3 regions of the Nonomuraea sp. H19 genome follow, and region 1 is predicted to be linked to each of the others. Evidence: riboswitches for the same ligand, from Rfam matches in the RefSeq annotation. Region 1 holds a riboswitch; each other region holds the start of a gene.

Region 1 (6,033 bases):
AGATCTTGGGCGCGGTGACCACCACTCCGGCCAGCCACGCGGGCACCGCCAGGAAGTTGGTCATGTAGTAGAGCAGGAGCAGCCCGGGCACGGCGTTGACCGTGGCCGTGCAGAACGAGCCCACGCCATAACCCAGGCGCACGCCTGTGGGGACCGTGTGCGTGCCCACTGCCGATGTGATCATGCACTCATTGAAGCCGAGCGAGAGCTTGTCCGGGGAGGCCCAGTTTCCCCTGGGCCTCCGGCCGTACGCAGAGAGATCAGTCGCTCACATCGGCGCACACCACGTGGGCGCCGATCTCGATCATCCGGCGCTCGCTGCGCGCGTCGGCCACCCTGGCCATGAGGATCGGCGCCCCGCTGGCCGCGAACTGCGGGAGCCGGGCGCGTACCAGCCGGTGCAGGTCGCGGACGACGTCCTCGGCGGCCGACATGTGCACCTTGACGTGCAGCATGATGCCCGTGGCCCCGGACGCCGTGCGGGCCTCGGAGATCCACACGTGGTGCACCAGCGGGAAGTCCATGAGCAGCTGCCCGATCGCCTGCCGCAGCGCGGGCAGTATCGGGTGCGTGCAGCGCCGATACCCCGGGTCCACCTGCTGCATCGGCCCCGACAGATGCGGCCGCGGCGCGGGCACCCACGGGAACGAGGGCGCCTGCGGAGCAGGAGGAGCCACCTGGGCCAGCGCGGCACCGCGTGAGACGGTGGCCATCGCGCCCGTCGCGTAGGCGGCCGGCACCGCCCCCGACAGTACGGGCGTCGGTCCCGTGCGCGTCGTGGTGAGGAAGCGCTGGAGATCGTCGATGGGCACGGCCGCAGCGGCTGGTCCGGCCGCGTCGATCACGATCTCCCGCACGCCGGTGACGCGCTGGATGTCCAGGATGGTGTCGGCGTCGCAGGCCGACAGGGAATGGCTGCCGCGGTGCCTGGCGTACGTGGTGGGGCTGGTGTACCCCAACAGCACCCGGTCACCGGCTTGGGTCGTCCCGAGGACGACCGATCGATCTGGTCGCACTGCCACCAGGACACCGCCGTCGGCGAGGGCGCTCAGCAGGCGGTGAGGAGTGCCATGCTGGGCGAGCACGTCGGCAAGCGCAGGATTCCCGATGCTCATATGACGAACGATAGGTAGTTGCCCACGGCTTATCAGGCTAATGGCGAAGAATTCCCCCGATCAAGACAAAGATGGGAGCAGAGTGGGTGAGTTTCCCGTCGGCTGGGTACGCCGACCTGTCTCACATGGTGGGTCTCTCGTGAACGCGTTCACAAGCGCCGGATAGACTCTGTGGGACCGCCGGGGGATCCGTGCACGTGTCCCCCGAAGACCCGCCCGCACGCTAAGGATTCACGCCCGTGAACAAGCCCGTCGTTCTGGTCGCAGAGGAGCTGTCCGAGGCCGGCCTCGCCGTGCTCGGCGCCGATTTCGAGGTCCGCCACACCGACGGCGCCGACCGTTCCCAGTTGCTGCCCGCACTCGCCGATGTAGACGCGCTGATCGTCCGCTCCGCCACGCAGGTCGACGCCGAGGCCATCGCCGCGGCGCCCAAGCTGCGCGTCGTCGCCCGCGCCGGTGTCGGACTCGACAACGTCGACGTCGAAGCGGCCACCAAGGCCGGCGTCATGGTCGTCAACGCGCCCACCTCCAACATCACCAGCGCCGCCGAGCAGACCCTCGCCCTCATCCTGGCCAGCGCGCGCAACACGGCCCAGGCGCACGCCGCGCTGAAGAACGGGGAGTGGAAGCGGTCGAAATACACCGGTGTCGAGCTCGACGAGAAGGTCGTCGGCATCCTCGGCCTGGGCAAGATCGGCCAGCTCGTGGCGCAGCGGCTGCAGCCGTTCGGCGTCGAGCTGATCGCCTACGACCCCTACCTGCCGCCGGCTCGCGCCGCGCAGATGGGCGTCAAGCTGCTCAGCCTCGAAGAGGTGCTCAAGCAGGCCGACTTCATCACCGTGCACCTGCCCAAGTCCAAGGAGACCATCGGGCTGATCGGTGACAAGGAGCTGCACGAGGTCAAGCCGAACGTCCGCATCATCAACGTCGCGCGCGGCGGCATCGTGGACGAGGCCGCGCTCTACTCGGCGATCAAGGAGGGGCGCGTCGCGGGAGCGGGCCTGGACGTGTTCTCCAAGGAGCCGTGCACCGACAGCCCTCTGTTCGAGCTGGACCAGGTCGTGGCCACCCCGCACCTGGGCGCCTCCACCCACGAGGCCCAGGAGAAGGCCGGCACCCAGGTCGCGCGGAGCGTGAAGCTGGCGCTGGCCGGCGAGTTCGTGCCGGACGCCGTCAATGTCCAGGGCGGCGCCGTCGCAGAGGACGTCAAGCCGGGCCTGCCGCTGGCGGAGAAGCTGGGCCGGGTGTTCACCGCGCTGGCCGGCGAGGTCGCCACCAAGCTCGACGTCGAGGTGCGCGGCGAGATCGCCTCCCACGATGTGCGGGTGATCGAGCTGGCCGCGCTCAAGGGCGTGTTCGCCGGCGTGATCGAGGAGCAGGTCACGTACGTCAACGCGCCGCTGCTGGCCAAGGACCGCGGCGTCACCGTCGAGCTGGTGACCAGCTCCGAGAGCCCCGACTGGCGCAACGTGATCACCGTGCGCGGCGTGCTCGCCGACGGCCGCCACGTCTCGGTCTCCGGTACGCTCTCCGGTCCTCGCCAGATCACCAAGATCGTCGAGGTCAACGGCTACGAGATGGAGATCGAGCCGACGGCCCACCTGGCGTTCTTCACCTACGCCGACCGGCCCGGCATCGTCGGCGTGGTCGGCCGCCTTCTCGGCGAGCACAGCGTCAACATCGCCTCGATGCAGGTGGCCCGCGACGTCAAGGGCGGCAAGGCGCTGATCGCGCTGACCGTAGACTCGGCGATCCCGGCCGACGTCATCGAGCAGATCATGGCCGAGATCGGCGCGGAGAGCGGCCGCTCGGTGGACCTGGAGGACTGACCTCTCTGGGCGTAGAGCCGTCATCCGGAGCATTCCGGGTGGCGGCTTTTCTTGTCTCACCATGCGAGATGCTAGGACATCCAACGAGATGCCTCGGGTACTGTAACTACAAATGCGCCAGGTGTTCGTACTCATTACCTGCCGCGGCGGGGCCTGTTAGGGCAGGTCGACGACTCGCCGCGGGGTGGTGGCGTGTGTCGGCCGGTAAGTCCCATCCGATCCGGACCGTGAGATCAGGCCTTTTGGTCGGATTCGCGACCGGGGTCCGATATCCCCTTGGAACGCGCCCGCGAAACGAGATGAGAACCATGTACGAGATGTATGCCTGGAACCGCGCCGAAGAGCACGAGGACGAGGCCGCCGAGGCCGTCCAGACCGCGCTGGACCGCAGGGACAACGGCGGCGCCCCTCAGAATTCGAGCCGGTAGAACACCGCCGCCCGCTTCATCCCTGGCAGCGCCTTGGCGATCCGGGCGGCGATCCGGTGCGATGGCGGCAGGCGGTCGAACCCGTCGATGTCGAACGCGCTCACCGCGTTCAGGCAGCGCAGCCTCGGATGGATCGCCACCAGCTCGTCCGGGCCGTCGACACCCCACACCAGCGTGGCGCCGGCCTTGCGCACCGGCCTGTTGAGCTTCTGCATCCGAAGCCCGAGCCTGCTCACCGCGTCGAAGACGAGCCGGCCGCCGGGGAAGCGGCCCACGATCGCCCGGAGGAGGGCCCGGCCCCCGTCAGGATCGAGATAGTAGAGCAGGCCCTCGGCGACGACCAGCACCGGATGGTCGGCCGGGACCTGCTCCAGCCAGGTCAGGTCGGTGACCGATGAGCCGATCGTGTGGTAGCCGGGCGCCTCGGGGAACAGCCGCTCCCGCAGCTCGATGATCTCGGGGTAGTCCACGTCGTACCAGCGGACGGTGGGTGGCGGGGCCAGCCGGTGGAAGCGGGTGTCGAGGCCGCAGCCCAGGTGGAGCACGGTGGCCTCGGTGTGCGCGGCCAGGAACTCGGCCGCCCACCGGTCGATGAAGCGAGCCCTCAGCGCGACCGAGACGGCGAGGGCGGCGTTCATGCCGGTCTTGGAGAAGTCGTGATCGATGCGGTCGATCACCTCGGCGGCCATGTCGTCGCCGAGGATCGGATGCCCGGACCTCGCGTCCAGCGCCCGCCCGTGCAGAGTGGCGAGGAGCGTGGCCTTCTCCTCGGTGAGATGCACCTTCTCGGGTGGCATACCACCACGCTACGTCCGCGAGCGGCCCCGCGACGCGGAGCCGCTCGCGTCGCGCCTCCTACAGGGTCGCCGACTTGAGCATGGCGGGCGCCGGGGTGCGGCGCTGCTCCTTGAGTTCGGACCAGAGCCGTACGCCCTTGGGGTCGGGACGGACGGCGCCCACGAAAGAGTTCCTGCGCCAGCTGGTCAGGCGCTCCTCCTTGACCACGTCACCTGTGCGTGGCGCGTGGACCATGTGGCCGGGCCGGGAGATCATGCCCACGTGCCCGAGGTTGTGGAAGAAGACCAGATCGCCGGGCTTGAGGTCAGCCCAGCCGATTTTCTTGTCGAACGCTCCGTACTGCTGGCGCGCGGTGCGTGGCAGTTGGATCCCTGCCCGCTCGTACGCCCTGAGCATGAGCCCGGAGCAGTCATACCCGCGATTGCCGGTGCCGCCCCACACGTACGGGGTGCCGCGCTTGTGCATGGCGTACTTGAGGGCGATCTTCCAAGCGGGCTTGGGCGCGGGTTGTTCCTGGATGGGCTTGGCGTGAGAGCCGGTCGGAGTGATGGGGTCGTCGGTGGTCGCGGCCTGGGCTGGGGTGGCCAGGATGAGCCCGGCGGCGCCCGCCGCCAGGGCTATGGCGATGCGAGACAGGGGGGTGTCCTTCCATGCGGCCGACCGGGTTAGCTGACGGGCTCGGGCTTGGAAGCAGCCCTACGGCACGGGTGCCGATTCGCCCCAGGGAAAAGTGGGTCCCCGGCTCCACACAACGGCTGCGTGGATTAGGCTCGACGGACTCTAACGAAACGGTCAAAGAGGTGCAATACAGACAAAAAGCCGACGTCCGAAAAGTGAGATGATGTGTTCGTCAGTCGAGACGAGCCGGTAAGGTACCGCCCATGGAGTCGCGTAACATCCGCTTGGCCGTCATCCCCGGAGATGGCATCGGCACCGAAGTCGTGGCCGAAGGACTGAAGATCCTGGAAGCCGTCGGCACGAAGATCGAGCCAACCCACTACGACCTGGGAGCAGCCCGCTACCACCGCACCGGCGAGACGCTGCCGGACTCGGTGCTCGAAGAGCTGCGCGGCTATGACGCGATCCTGCTCGGCGCCGTGGGCGACCCCAGTGTGCCGCCGGGCATCCTCGAGCGCGACCTGCTGCTCCGCCTCCGGTTCGAGTTCGACCACTACGTCAACCTGCGCCCGGTCAAGCTGTTCCCCGGCGTGGAGACCCCGCTGGCCGACACGCCCGCCGAGGACATCGACATGATCGTCGTCCGCGAGGGCACCGAGGGCCTCTACGCGGGCACCGGCGGCGCCATGCGGCGCGGCACGCCCCACGAGATCGCCACCCAGGAGTCGCTCAACACCGCCTACGGCGTCGAGCGCGTGGTGCGTTACGCGTTCGAGAAGGCCATGACCCGGCCGCGCAAGAAGCTCACGCTCGTCCACAAGACCAACGTCCTGACCTACGCCGGCGACCTGTGGCAGCGCACGGTCAACCGCCTGGCGGAGGAATACCCCGAGGTCACGACCGACTACTCCCACATCGACGCGGCCTCGATGTTCTTCGTGACGCAGCCGGAGCGGTTCGACGTGGTCGTCACCGACAACCTGTTCGGCGACATCATCACCGACCTCGGCGCGGCCATCGCCGGTGGCATCGGCCTGGCCGCCAGTGGCAACATCAACCCTGAGCGGACCGCGCCCAGCATGTTCGAGCCGGTGCACGGCAGCGCGCCCGACATCGCCGGACAGGGCAAGGCAGACCCCACCGCGACCATCCTGTCGGTGGCCATGCTCCTCGACCACCTGGGCCTGCACACCGAGGCGGCCAAGGTCGAGCAGGCCGTCGCCGACGACATCGTGGAGCGCCTGG
Region 2 (6,033 bases), on a different contig from region 1:
CCACGCCGACGCGCAGGTGCTGCGGGCGCTGCGGGCGGGGGCGGCCGGGTTCCTGCTGAAGGACATCGCGCCGGGCGACCTGGTGCAGGCCATCAGGAAGGTGGCCGCGGGGGAGCCGATCCTGTCGCCGGCGGTGACGCGGCAGCTCATCACGCACGTGGCCGACGGCGGGGCGGGGGAGCGTACGGACCGGGCCAGGAAGCTGCTCGACCGGCTCAGCGTGCGCGAGCGCGAGGTGGCGCTGGCCGTGGGGCAGGGCAGGTCCAACGCCGAGATCGCGCGGGAGCTCTACATGAGCGTGCCCACGGTCAAGGCGCACGTGTCGCGCATCCTGACCAAACTGGACCTCAACAACCGGGTCCAGGTGGCGCTGCTGGTCTACGACGCCGGCGCCTGACCCTCATCCTTTCAGCAACTGCTCGATCGTGGCCCGGTGCAGCACCAGGTCGTCGGGGTCGTCCGGGACGGGCTGCTCGCCGAAGTGGATCCTGCGCTGCCACACCCGGGCCATGATGATCCCGTGCCGGAGGGCGGCGTACATCTCGTAGAAGTCCATGTCGCGGGGCTCATAGCCCGATAATTCGCGATATTTGGAGCAGACGTCCTCGCGCCGCATGAAGCCCGGCATGCCAGGCAGCTCCAGGGCGACCGTGAGGTCCTGGAAGAACCGGTGCAGAAAGATCATCCAGGACAGGTCCAGCTCGCGCGGACCCACCGCGGCCATCTCCCAGTCGAGCACCGCGACGGGAGCGAAGTCCTGGAACATCAGGTTCCCGATCCTGGCGTCGCCCCAGCACAGCACATCGGGCCCCGGATCGGCGGGCCAGTGTGCCTCCAGCCAGTGGAAGGCCCGCTCCAGCAGCGGGATGCGCCGCTCGCCGTGCGCCCACTCGTAATAGGCGCGCTGCCTGTCGACGTGCGCCCGCAGGCCGCCCGCCCCGAGCACGGACAGCTCCTCTGGGGTGAAGCGGGTTTCGTGCAGCGCCGCGAGGATCCCCACGGCGGCATCCTGCAGCCTGCGCTGGTCCTCGGGCGCCGCGTCGCAGAGCCAGCCGCCGAACGTGTACGGCATCACGTCCGGCGGCACCTCGCCGTCGGCTCGCTCCATGACGAAGAACGGCGTGCCGAGCGGGCGGGGATCCGGCTCGAACCAGAGGGCCCTGGGCGCTGGAATCCCAGCTTTTTCCCTGGCCAGGCGCATTATTTCGAACTGCGCCCGCAAATCATACGAAGGGAATACCGGAACGGCTTCCTCCGCAGGTGCCAGTCTTGCTACACAGCGCGTTCGCGCCCCACCCCAGGTGGCGGTGAAGAACAGGGTCTCGCTCGACATGCCGTTGCTCAGCGGCCGGGACAGTTCGGACACCGCGGCGTCCGTGCCGACCCTGCCGCGGAGCCATCCGCTCACCTGCTCGCGGAGTTCTTCCAGGTCGCGGGTGGAAGTACGCATCTGCTCGGACACGGTGGGCCTCCCGGTGAGCTGCTGCCCCCGGGACAGTCGTACCTCGCCAACCAAGCGCTCGTCCATACATGGGCGACCGTTATGGTCAGGTACGCAACAGCCGTACCCTTGTCTGAAAGGGCATGTCACGAAGGGACAAGTGGGATGAGTTCAGCGGGTGAAGGCCTGTCTCGCCCGCTTCCCGAGCAGGTGCGGCTCAACGTGGTCGACCTGGCGGCTCAGGTTCTCGGGTCGATGCCCGCTGTCTCCATCCCGCAGCCGTTGCGTGGCATCGCGAAATTCGACCCGCGCAAACGCGCCAAACTGGGCAGTGCGCCCATCGCCGCGCAGCTGGAGAACGACAAGAAGTTCCGCGAGCTGGTCGCCGAGTCGGTGGCCGCCGGGTGGCCCGAGCTCGTAGCCTCGCTGGCCGACGGCAACGTGCCGCCCGCCGCCGACCCCGTGCTGGTGGCCGCGGCTGCGTACCTCACCCGGCCGCCCGGCTGGGCGGAGATGATCGAGGCCGCCCGCACCGACCTGGAGCAGTCGGCCGCGGCGGCCGAGGGGTCGGAGCGCGAGGAGGTGGTCTCGCGGCTGCGCGAGCAGCTCACCGCGCAGAAGAGCGCCGCCAAGGAGGAGGCCGACCGGCTGCGCGAGCAGATCAAGCTCGCCCGCGCGGAAAACTCCGATCTACGACGTAAGCTGCACGACGCCCGCGAGCGCGCCAAGGCCGCGCTGGCGCGGGCCGAGGAGATGGAGCACGCGGCCGAGGAGGCCAGAACCGCCGCCTCGGCCGCGGGCAGTGCCGGCGAGGCCGAGCTGCGGCGGCTGCGCGAGCGGCTGGCCGACGTGGAAAGGCAGCTCGAAGCCTCGCGCCGGGCCGCCCGTGAGGGCCGGAGCATCGAGGACGCCCGCATCAGGGTGCTGCTCGACGCGCTGCAGGACGCCTCCGCGGGACTGCGCAGGGAGCTCGCCCTGCCCACGACGATCAGCCGGCCCGCCGACTCGGTCGCGGCGATCACCGGGGAGCGTCCCGGCGTGCGCGGAGTGCCCGCGCGGGCACTGGCCGACGACGACCCGCAGCTCCTCGACCAGATTCTGGCCGTGCCGCAGGTGCACCTGATCATCGACGGCTACAACGTCACGAAAACCGGTTACGGCACGCTCACGCTCGCCGACCAGCGCAACCGGCTGATGACCGGGCTCGGCGGGCTGGTCGCGCAGACCAGGGTCGAGGTGACCGTGGTGTTCGACGGCGCCGAGCTCAACGCCCCCGTCCAGGTGGTGGCGCCGCGGGGGGTGCGCGTGCTGTTCAGCGCGCCGGGGGAGATCGCCGACGACCTCATCCGCCAGCTCGTACGCGCTGAGCCGCCCGGCCGGGCCATCGCCGTGGTGTCGTCGGACCGCGAGGTGGCCGAGTCCGTCATGCGGATGGGAGCCAGACCCGTTCCGTCCGCTCTGCTGCTGCGCAGGCTGGGCCGGGCCTGAATAACGGAGGGTGCCGGTGGCCGCGCACCTGGCGCAGCCGCCGCTGACGGGCGGCGTCATCAAGGTCGTCAAGCTTTCCGACTACGGCAGCACCATCATCGGCGCCGTCCGCCCGTAGCGTCTCTTGCCATCCTGGCCCGTTTCCGGGTCCAAGGATGGGTGATTTCGGTCTTCAACGGCCACGCATTGCCGACGCCGGCTCATCTTCTCCTCTTTGCACACTCGCGCCAGCCCGGCGGAAGGGGGGAGCCGGGGCTCAGGGTGGCGGCGCGAAAAGTGTGACAAAAGCGACAATCTGGGACCTTACAAACCCCTGCGCCAGGAATTGTGACCAGGGTCACATTTGCATAACGAAACCTGGTGTTCCAGCAGGGATTTCCTTCCTTACTGGCCCCGTTATCTGATCTTTACAACCTGACTGGCGTTTTGCCGAACCTTGACCTCTCGGCGTAGCTTCTGGCCTCGCGGCGACAACCCATGCCGTCGCGAACCGGCATCGGTCACCCGATGTGAATCAGATAGAGATCCGTCGGTCGCCGCCGACATCCCCATATAGACACCTCAATGAGGCGGCGATCTGCCGAGTCCGTGCAGCCAGGAGGCACGGAGCCGGGGAACCATGGATCCCTTCCCCAGGGATCAGGGGTGAATCGGCGCGTAACGCGCCGTAGGGCGACTTCCAGGCCCGAATCCGTCAGCTAACCCGGTAGGCGTTCGTGGAAGACTCAAGGAGAAATCCTGTCTACCTCCCTGCAAAACCCCCGTCTGTCCCGCCTTGCCCTGAGCGGAGTAGCGCTCACGATGACCGTGACGGCCGGAGGTCTGATCCTCCATGCCCCAACGGCGCGGGCGGCGACGAGCGATTCGGCCACCACCGCCACCACGGCCAAGGCGGCGACCACCGCCAAATCGGCCAAGTCCGCGGCGGCGGCCAGGATCGCTCGGCAGAAGGAAAGGGCCAGCAAGGCCATCGCCGTGGCCAAGAAGCAGATCGGTGACCCGTACCGTTACGGCGCCGACGGCCCCGGCTCGTTCGATTGTTCCGGTCTCACCCAGTACGCCTGGAAAAAGGCCGGAGTGAAGCTCCCGCGCGTGGCGGCAAGCCAGTTCGCCCGCATCAAGCGGAAGGTCTCCTGGAAGAACCTCCAGCCAGGCGACCTGCTGTTCTTCAGCGGGCTCGGCCACGTGGGCATGTATGTCGGCAACGGCAAGATGATCCACTCGCCGCGGACAGGCTATCGGGTGCAAATCGTCAAGCTGAGCGGATGGCGCAAGTCGTCGTTCGTCGGCGCGGTTCGCCCCGGTATTTAATTCACAGCCCCGCCCGATCTCGGGCGGGGCTCTGTCTTTCCCCGCACCTCCCTCGCCGTCGTGCGCTGGGGTTCTCCCTTCTCGTACGGCAAGCCAACGGCACGCCACCCGCCGCACGTGGCCGGCGGCCTCCAGGAAGACGCCCGCTGACCCGCACGTGGCGAGCCGCCGCAACGGCGCACAGCGGGCCATCGCCATGGTCCGCCGCCTGGCCTTCGTGCGCGATCCAGGTCGGCGGCCGACTACGATCGGGCAGCGTGTCCGAGCGGGTGAGCCGACGAGCTGCGATGGCCGTTCTCCTGCTCCTCGTCCCCGGCAGCGCCCCCGAACCCCCCGTTCTCCCCCCTGAAGCGCGTGGCCTGTGGCGCGACGGTGTGGTCGTGGCGCATGGGGCGCGTTCCGTCGTCGTCGGTCACCGTGCGCCGCGCGGTGAGCTCGAGGAGCTGGCGCGGCGGGCCGACACCGCCGGGCGGCGGGTCTCGGACGTTCTCCGCCGGAGCGTGCGGCCGCTGGTCGTCGTCCCGGACTCCGCGGCGGAGGCGGCTCGGCTGGCCGGGGCCGGAAGGTTCGACGGGCTGGCGGCGGTGGCCGACGGCGGCAGGGTGATCGTCGTTCCCGAGGTCTTCGCCAGGCTCAATGCCATCGGCAAGGACGTCGTTCTCACGCATGAGCTCACCCACGTCGTGGCGGGCACCGATCGGCTGCCTCCCTGGCTTTATGAGGGGTTCGCCGACTACGTGGGCTATCGGGACGCCGGGCTGCCCGTGCGGATCGCCGCCGCTGAGCTGGCCGCCGAGGTGCGGGCTGGGCGGTTGCCGCCCGGATTGCCGGGACCGGCCGCATTCGCCGCGGACGGCCGCGACCCCATACGGCTCGCACGGGCGTACCAGGAGGCGTGGCTGGCGTGTCGCTTCCTCGCCGACCGGTTCGGTGAGGAGACGCTGGTGAGGCTCTACCGTGATGCCCAGGCGGCCGGCGTCGACCGGGCGCTCGCCTCGCTCGGGCTCTCCACGGCCACGCTGACGGAACGGTGGCGCGACTACGTACGGGATCGGCTCGCGTAAGAGAGGCGGAGGATGTGACACAGGGAGGAGTCTCGACGGGGGATCCGGATCCGGGGGATCCCGTGGACCGGGAGCATAGGGGGAGCATGGCCGGAGAGGACGGCGGCGACGGGCGGCCGCGGAGGCCCGCAGGGGTGGCGCTGGTGCTGCTGGGCGTCGTGATCGTGGCCGTGGCCGCGTTCAGCACGCCGTGGCGGGTGCTGGCCTCGGGGCCGCCCGATCCCGCCCGTGACTTCAGCGCGGCCGAGATCGCCCGCGCGAAGGCGTTCGACGCGGCCACCAGCCTGCCGGGCTACCTGTCGCTCGCGCTCACGATCATCTTCGCGGGATTGCTGGTGGCCACCCCGTTCGGCGCCAAGGTCCTGGGCCGGCTGCGCGGCCCCTGGTGGGTGCGGGTGATCCTGGGCGTCGTGGTCATCACCGCGATCAGTGAGGTGATCAGGTGGCCGCTCGGGATCTGGTTCGAGACGCTGCTGCGCGACTACGGCCTGTCCACCCAGGACTGGGCGGGCTGGGCCGCCGACCGGCTCAAGAACATCGGCGTGGAGACGTTCCTGCTCTGCCTGATGCTGCTGGCGCTCGTGGCGCTGGCCCGCAAGGTCAGGCGCTGGTGGATTCCGGCCGCCGCGGGGGCGTTCGCGCTGACGGTGGTGACGTCGTTCGTGTATCCGGTGGTGTTCGAGCCGCTGTTCAATGACTTCACGTCGATGCCTCAGGGACCGCTGCGCA
Region 3 (6,033 bases), on a different contig from region 1:
TCGTGGCGGACGCAAGGATCGTGCCCAGTACGCCCGGAAAACGGGCCTCCAGGTCTTCCCGGCGCAACGTCATGTAGCGGGCCTTGCCCTCCGCGCGGGTCCAGGTGACGCCCGCCTCCCGCAGAACGCGCCAGTGGTTGGAGAGTGTGGAACGCGGCACGTCCAAGTACTCCGGGCTGCAGGACACCTCCCCGTCGGCGGCCATCCTGCGCACGAGCTCCAGGCGGACGGGGTCGGCGAGCGCGTGCAGCACGGCGATCAGGTCCAGGTCTGCCGCCTTCGGCTCGGGCATCGATCGCATCCCACTCTCCTGTCGCCTGCCGGTGTTGGCGAGTCCCGACCCGGATAGTCTAAGGTCATTTCCATATTTCGGAAATATGGAAATGATCAGGAGTCTCGTGATGGCCGTTCTCACCGCCTACGCCCGCGTGTACGTCGACGACCTGGACACCGCCCTGCCCACCTTCGAAGCGCTCACCGCCGCCCGGCCGGGACTGCGCTTCGCCTATCGGGACCTCGAACTGGCGAGCATCGGCAACTATCTCCTGGTCGCGGGCACGCCGCAGGCGCTCGCGCCATACCGCGACGTGCAGGCCACCACCATCGTGGACTCCCTCGACGAGGTCTTCGCCATCGTCGAGCGCGAGGGCGGCGAAACCCTCGACGGCCCCAACGAGGTCCCCACCGGACGCAACCTGACAATCCGTCACCCTGGCGGCGCCGTCATCGAATACGTCGAGTTCGACACCGCCAAGGTCCAGGCGCGATCAGCGCAGTAGCTGATCCACGGCACAGGCATCAACGTCATGCCACCTGGCAGGCGGCTCCGTTGAGGGTGAAGGAGGTCGGTTCGGTGGTGTTGCCGGTGTGGGTGGCCTGGAAGCCGATGGTGGCCGAGCCGCCCGGCGCGAGGTTGCCGTTCCAGCCGGCGTTGGTGGCGGTGACCTGACCGCCGGCCGGCGAGTACGAAGCGCTCCAGCCGTTGGTGATGGTCTGGCCGCTGGGCAGGGTGAACACCAGCCGCCAGCCGTTGATCGCCGCGCTGCCGGTGTTGGTGATCGTGATATCGCCGGTGAAGCCGGTGTTCCAGGTGTTCATCGCGTACGCCACCCGGCACGAGCCCGACGACGTGGGCGTGCTCGTCGGAGTGGTCGTGGTCACGGTCGGGGTGGCGCCACTGTAGATGGTGGCCTCCTTGGCCGTGGCCTTGATGCCGTTGGCGCCGTTGAAGATCCGCTGGCCCCAGGTGGTGAGCTGGTTGGGGTCGAAGCCGGCCGCCATGTCCAGGATCGGGTCAGTGTTGCCGCTCCAGGACCAGCCGAGGTAGCCGAGACCCCGCGAGTTCGCCTCGGACAGCAGCGTTTCGTGATCCACCTCGTTGGCGCCGAACCGCCAGCCGAATTCGCCGATGACCAGCGGCCATCCGTTGGCCTGGAACCGGTTGAGGTAGTCGGTGATCGCCGCGGCGCTGTTGAAGACGGCGTACATGTGGATGGACAGCACGGTGTTGTGCCGGCTGTCCGCGTTCAGGATCGTCTGGGCGTTGTCGCGCATGACGTACTGCCAGTCCTGGCCCCAGTTCGGCGCGTCGACCATGAGCAGGTGCTCGAAACCGTTGCTGCGCATCTTCTGGATGGCGGCGGTGGTCGCGCCGATCCACTGACTGGCGTTGGTGTTGCCGATCGGCTCGTTGCCGATGTTGATCACGACGTGGTTCTCCTGGCCGACGAGCGCGCTCTTCTGGCTGATCCAGTAGTTGACCGCTTCGTCGAGCGTGGCGGCCGCGCCTTCCTCGCCGTACCCGGTGGTGTCGTGTACCTCCAAGACGCAGATCAGCCGGTTCTGCTTGCACAGGGAGATCACATTGGAGACGTCGGTGGACGGGCCCCACCGCTTGCCGCTGCCCAGTACCACGCGCACGGTGTTGGCCCCGAGCGCCTTGATGTTGGCGAAAGAGCTGGTCTGGTTCGTGAACCAGACGTGGGGGTGGTTGACCCCGCGCATGATGAAATTCTGGCCGTTGGCCTCGACGATCTTCGTACCGCTGACGTGGAGCCCCACGGCCGCATGCGCGGGCGGAATGCCCGTGAGCATGACGGCGCACAACGCTACGGCCAAGGCGACGAGTGCCGCGCCGGCCGCGGCAAGCCACGGCATGGATCTCATCTCGGATCTCACCTCGCTGATTTCGCAACGGCGGCAACGCGCCAGCGCTCGAGGGCCCCGCTGGAGCGCATCCCAGAATGAACGCAGACCACCACATCCGTACAGCCACGGGCGCACCGCCCTAATAACCGCCCAGCCCAGCCTGTTGACTGTCAAGCGCATGCCGAGCTGGCCAAACGTGCCCGAATCACGTCAAGAACGATCTCCTCGGAGTCTCCCTGCGGCCCGCTTGACCGTGAAAGTTCCACGCCGGCGCAGCTGCTGAAAAGCGCGAGCAGAGCAAGCGCAGACCGTGTCAGCATCTCGATCATGCTGGAATACGAGATGGGTGACGAGACGCTGGCCGCCATCGCCGGCCGGCACGGGTTCGCCGCCGAAGAGGTGCGGCCCATTCCGGCAGGGGTGGCCAACCATGTCTTCCTGCTCGGGAACGACCTGGTCCTGCGCATCCCACGGACCGAGCAGTTCCTCCCGGACCTGGTGAAGGAGGCCGCGGTCATCCCCGCCGCCCGGAAGGCGGGCGTGCGCACTCCGGATGTCGTCGCCTTCGATGACACCTGCTCGGTGGTGGACGTGCCCTACATGGTGCTCGCCCGAGCGCCTGGGGCGGATCTCGTACGTCTCACGCTGCCCGCCGCCGTGACGAACCGCGTCTTCCAACAGGTGGGGCGGGAGCTGGCCATGCTGCACCGGCTGTCCCCGGCGACGGCGTCAGATCTCCCCATCCCCACGGACGACGGCACCGCTGATCCCTGGGCGCTGACCAGCCGCCTCCTGGCAGAAGGCTGGATCGACGCGGAGGCGGCCGGCTGGCTCACCGGCTGGTTCGACCGGCTCTCCGTGCATCTCCCCGCCGACCCGCCCCTGGTCCTGGTCCACGGCGACATCGCTCCGCAGAACCTGCTCGTCTCCCCGGAGACGGCCCAGCTCACCGGCATCGTGGATTGGGGCGATGCCCACTGGGCGGACTCTGCGATCGAGTTCGCCAAGATTCCTTTGACCGGCATCCCGGCCATGCTCGACGGCTACCGGCAAGAAGCCGGCGATGGAACCGCCGCGAACACACCCGCCTGGGAAGCACGTGTGCTCTGGTTTCACCTCATGTGGGCCCTCGGTCGCCTGCCCGACCCCGTTCCCCGCCCGGACGAACGCCACTGGACGGCCCCTCCGGCCAGCCGCCTCCTGGGTCTGCTTCGCTTCTTCACCTCAGCGCCACCAGCTCCATGGGGCGATCTCACTTAGTCCAGCGGTGTGGTTCTCATCAGACGCCTCAGCACCGGCTGCCACACGACTCCCGACAAGGACGTCACAACTCGCCGACCAGGGATTTGTCCACTTGTCAGTCTTTTAGTTAATACATTATCTTTTGCGACATACGTCCGGTTTGTGCCGGTCGTGTTTTGACCATCGCATGACATCACAGGCCCACCTGTGACCGCTGAGTCCGCCCGCGGGCGGAGCCGGGGACCCACTCGTACGTACTTGGGGTGAATTGGCACCGAGGTGCCATAGGGCAGCTTCCACGCCCGAACCCGTCAGCTAACCCGGTAAGCGGTATGGAAGCAAGGAGAACCCCCGACCGATGGCCGACCACCGTCTTACCTCTGCCCCGAAGATCATGGCCAGCCGCATGGCCACCCCCGGCATCATCCGCAAGGTCGCGGCAACCGCGGTGGCAACCGTGGTGGCCACCGCAGTGGCCACGACGATGGCCACCGCAGTGGCAGCCACGTCCGCCGCCGTAGCAGCCCCGTCCGTCGCCGGCCCCGCGCACGCCGACGAGCTCATCTACGGCCAGGACGTCTCCAACTACCAGCCGACGCACGACTGGGCCGCCAGCGGCGCCAAGTTCGGCATCGTCAAGGCGACCGAGGGCACCGATTTCACCGACCGCGCCTTCGCCCGCCACTGGGCCGAGATGGCCGGGCGGAACATCGTGCGCGGCGCCTACCACTACGCCCACCCGGCCAGCGACCCCGTCGCCGAGGCCGACTTCTTCCTGTCGGTGGTGAACCGGCAGCCGGCCAAGCCCGGCGACCTCCTGGCCCTGGACCTGGAGACCACCGACGGCAAGTCCGCGGCTCACGTCAACGCCTGGGCCAAGACGTGGCTGGAGCGGGTGAAGGCCAAGACCGGCGTCACCCCGCTGTTCTACTCCGGCTGGAACTTCGCCACCAAGTACGGCGACGGCCTCGGCCAGTATCCGTTGTGGGTCGCCCACTACAGCAAGGCCAGAGGCACGGTCACGCCGCCCCCGCCGTGGAAGAGCTGGACCATCCACCAGTACACCGACAATCCGGTGGACCAGAACGTCTCCTCCGTGAGCCTGGACCAGCTCCGCGCCCTGGGCCGTAAGTAACCGGCATCATCCCCGGCCGCGCGGCACGCCCCATACGTGCCGCGCTCCGGCGTCCGGCACCTGCTCGGTCACGCCAGCCCGAGCAGCACCGCGCGTTCGACGGGCGAGTACGCACCGTCGCGGCGGTCGAGCTCAAGAGGGCTGGCCGGCAGGAGCGGCGGCTGGGCGATGAAGGGGGGACGGTGCCGCGGTGGGGCTGTGCGCCGTGGATGAGGAACGGTCACCCTCCGGGACCCGTGGGCTGGATCGGCGCGCCGTCGCCGTTCTTGGGCAGGTCCCCGCGTTCCACCGGGCTGGGCGGAGGGGCCGGCGTGCCGCCGTCGCCGACAGCCGGGCGGGCTCCTTCCGCCGCCTCCTTCAGCACGCTCCGGTCCATCTGCCCGACGTCGCAGATGAGCCGCAGGTGGTAGCCCTTGCGTACGGCCACGTACTCCTGGAGGCCGTCCTTCACCGTGAACCAGTTGTCCCCGTCCCGCTCGCAGGTGCCGGAGCATTTGTACTGCCCGCGTTCGATCCGCATCTCCACCCGCTTGCCGTCAGGAGCGGTGTAGAAGGCGCCGAACCCGTCGTCGCCGACCGCACCCACGGACATCTCGGCCAGCTCGTATCCCGGCAGGTCCACCACGTACATCAGATCGGGTGCCGCGCCTTGCCGCCGGGCTTGGTCGATCACGGCCTGGCTCAAGGCGGCCCCGGAACCGCAGCCCGACACCAGGGCGAACGCTAAGAAGACGACCGCGACACGAGGGGACATCCCGCAAGTGTGACTCACACAGATCGCTGACGAAAGGCTCCCAGAGCAGGACCGTCACGTGTCCCAGGCAGCACGAGAACGAACGCAGCGAATGTGCACGGGCAGCCGCCGCTGCGAATCTTTGTGCTCGACGTCCTCACCTCGGGTGTCGACGACCTGGAGAAGCTGGTCCCCGGACACGATCGTCGTCAAGAAGGTATCGCCGCCTGATCGGCCTGCCGCTGAACACAGCACATCATCGTTCGCGCGTTGGCCACGACCTCGCTCGTAGGCCACGATGGGCCGGCGAGGACTGCCTCGAATCGTAGAGTCAGACCCGGTCGAGAGGGCGATGGGGCTCAGCTGGGAGTTCTACCTTGATCATGTCGCCTGGACGCACGACGCCACCGGCCCTGACGACGCTCATGACGCCGGCCTTGCGCACCAGGCTCCCAGTCTCGTCGCGGCCGACGACCTGCTTGAGCAGACCGTTCTGGAAGTTGTCGATCTGTACGCAAGGGTTGCGCAGCCCGGTGAGCTCCACCACGGCCTCGTCGCCGATGTGCAGCAGCGTGCCGACCGGCAAGCCGAGCAGGTCGATGCCCTTGGTGGTGATGTTCTCGCCGAGCTCACCGGGCTTGACCGTGAAACCCGCCTCGCCGACCTCGGCGAAAAGCTCCTCCTGGATGAGGTGCACCTGACGCAGGTTCGGCTGGGTGGGGTCCTGGGCGACCCGGGAGCGGTGCTTGACCGTCACGCCCGCATGCACGTCCCC

What was found. Region 1 has a riboswitch for cyclic di-AMP ahead of ACTMTI_RS12980 (C40 family peptidase). Riboswitches for the same ligand answer to the same signal wherever they lie in the genome.
Region 2: linked by a shared signal. The riboswitch ahead of ACTMTI_RS15835 (C40 family peptidase) and the one ahead of ACTMTI_RS12980 (C40 family peptidase) in region 1 are both predicted to bind cyclic di-AMP.
Region 3: linked by a shared signal. The riboswitch ahead of ACTMTI_RS40035 (glycoside hydrolase family 25 protein) and the one ahead of ACTMTI_RS12980 (C40 family peptidase) in region 1 are both predicted to bind cyclic di-AMP.

What each region holds. Positions count from the first base shown of each region.
Region 1 is NZ_JBQHCV010000005.1:256,153-262,185, reverse strand. It holds gene ACTMTI_RS13000 (MFS transporter) at 1-184, opposite strand, end outside; gene ACTMTI_RS12995 (hypothetical protein) at 261-1,115, opposite strand; gene serA (phosphoglycerate dehydrogenase) at 1,355-2,944, shown strand; gene ACTMTI_RS12985 (class I SAM-dependent methyltransferase) at 3,354-4,169, opposite strand; gene ACTMTI_RS12980 (C40 family peptidase) at 4,228-4,635, opposite strand; cyclic di-AMP (ydaO/yuaA leader) riboswitch at 4,811-4,951, opposite strand; gene ACTMTI_RS12975 (3-isopropylmalate dehydrogenase) at 5,052-6,033, shown strand, end outside.
Region 2 is NZ_JBQHCV010000006.1:368,359-374,391, reverse strand. It holds gene ACTMTI_RS15850 (response regulator) at 1-397, shown strand, start outside; gene ACTMTI_RS15845 (phosphotransferase family protein) at 401-1,462, opposite strand; gene ACTMTI_RS15840 (NYN domain-containing protein) at 1,607-2,929, shown strand; cyclic di-AMP (ydaO/yuaA leader) riboswitch at 3,498-3,657, shown strand; gene ACTMTI_RS15835 (C40 family peptidase) at 3,731-4,240, shown strand; gene ACTMTI_RS15830 (hypothetical protein) at 4,528-5,304, shown strand; gene ACTMTI_RS15825 (M48 family metallopeptidase) at 5,391-6,033, shown strand, end outside.
Region 3 is NZ_JBQHCV010000023.1:94,099-100,131, forward strand. It holds gene ACTMTI_RS40015 (ArsR/SmtB family transcription factor) at 1-301, opposite strand, end outside; gene ACTMTI_RS40020 (VOC family protein) at 402-779, shown strand; gene ACTMTI_RS40025 (cellulose binding domain-containing protein) at 805-2,157, opposite strand; gene ACTMTI_RS40030 (phosphotransferase family protein) at 2,476-3,408, shown strand; cyclic di-AMP (ydaO/yuaA leader) riboswitch at 3,593-3,735, shown strand; gene ACTMTI_RS40035 (glycoside hydrolase family 25 protein) at 3,749-4,525, shown strand; gene ACTMTI_RS40040 (hypothetical protein) at 4,746-5,279, opposite strand; gene ACTMTI_RS40045 (MOSC domain-containing protein) at 5,590-6,033, opposite strand, start outside.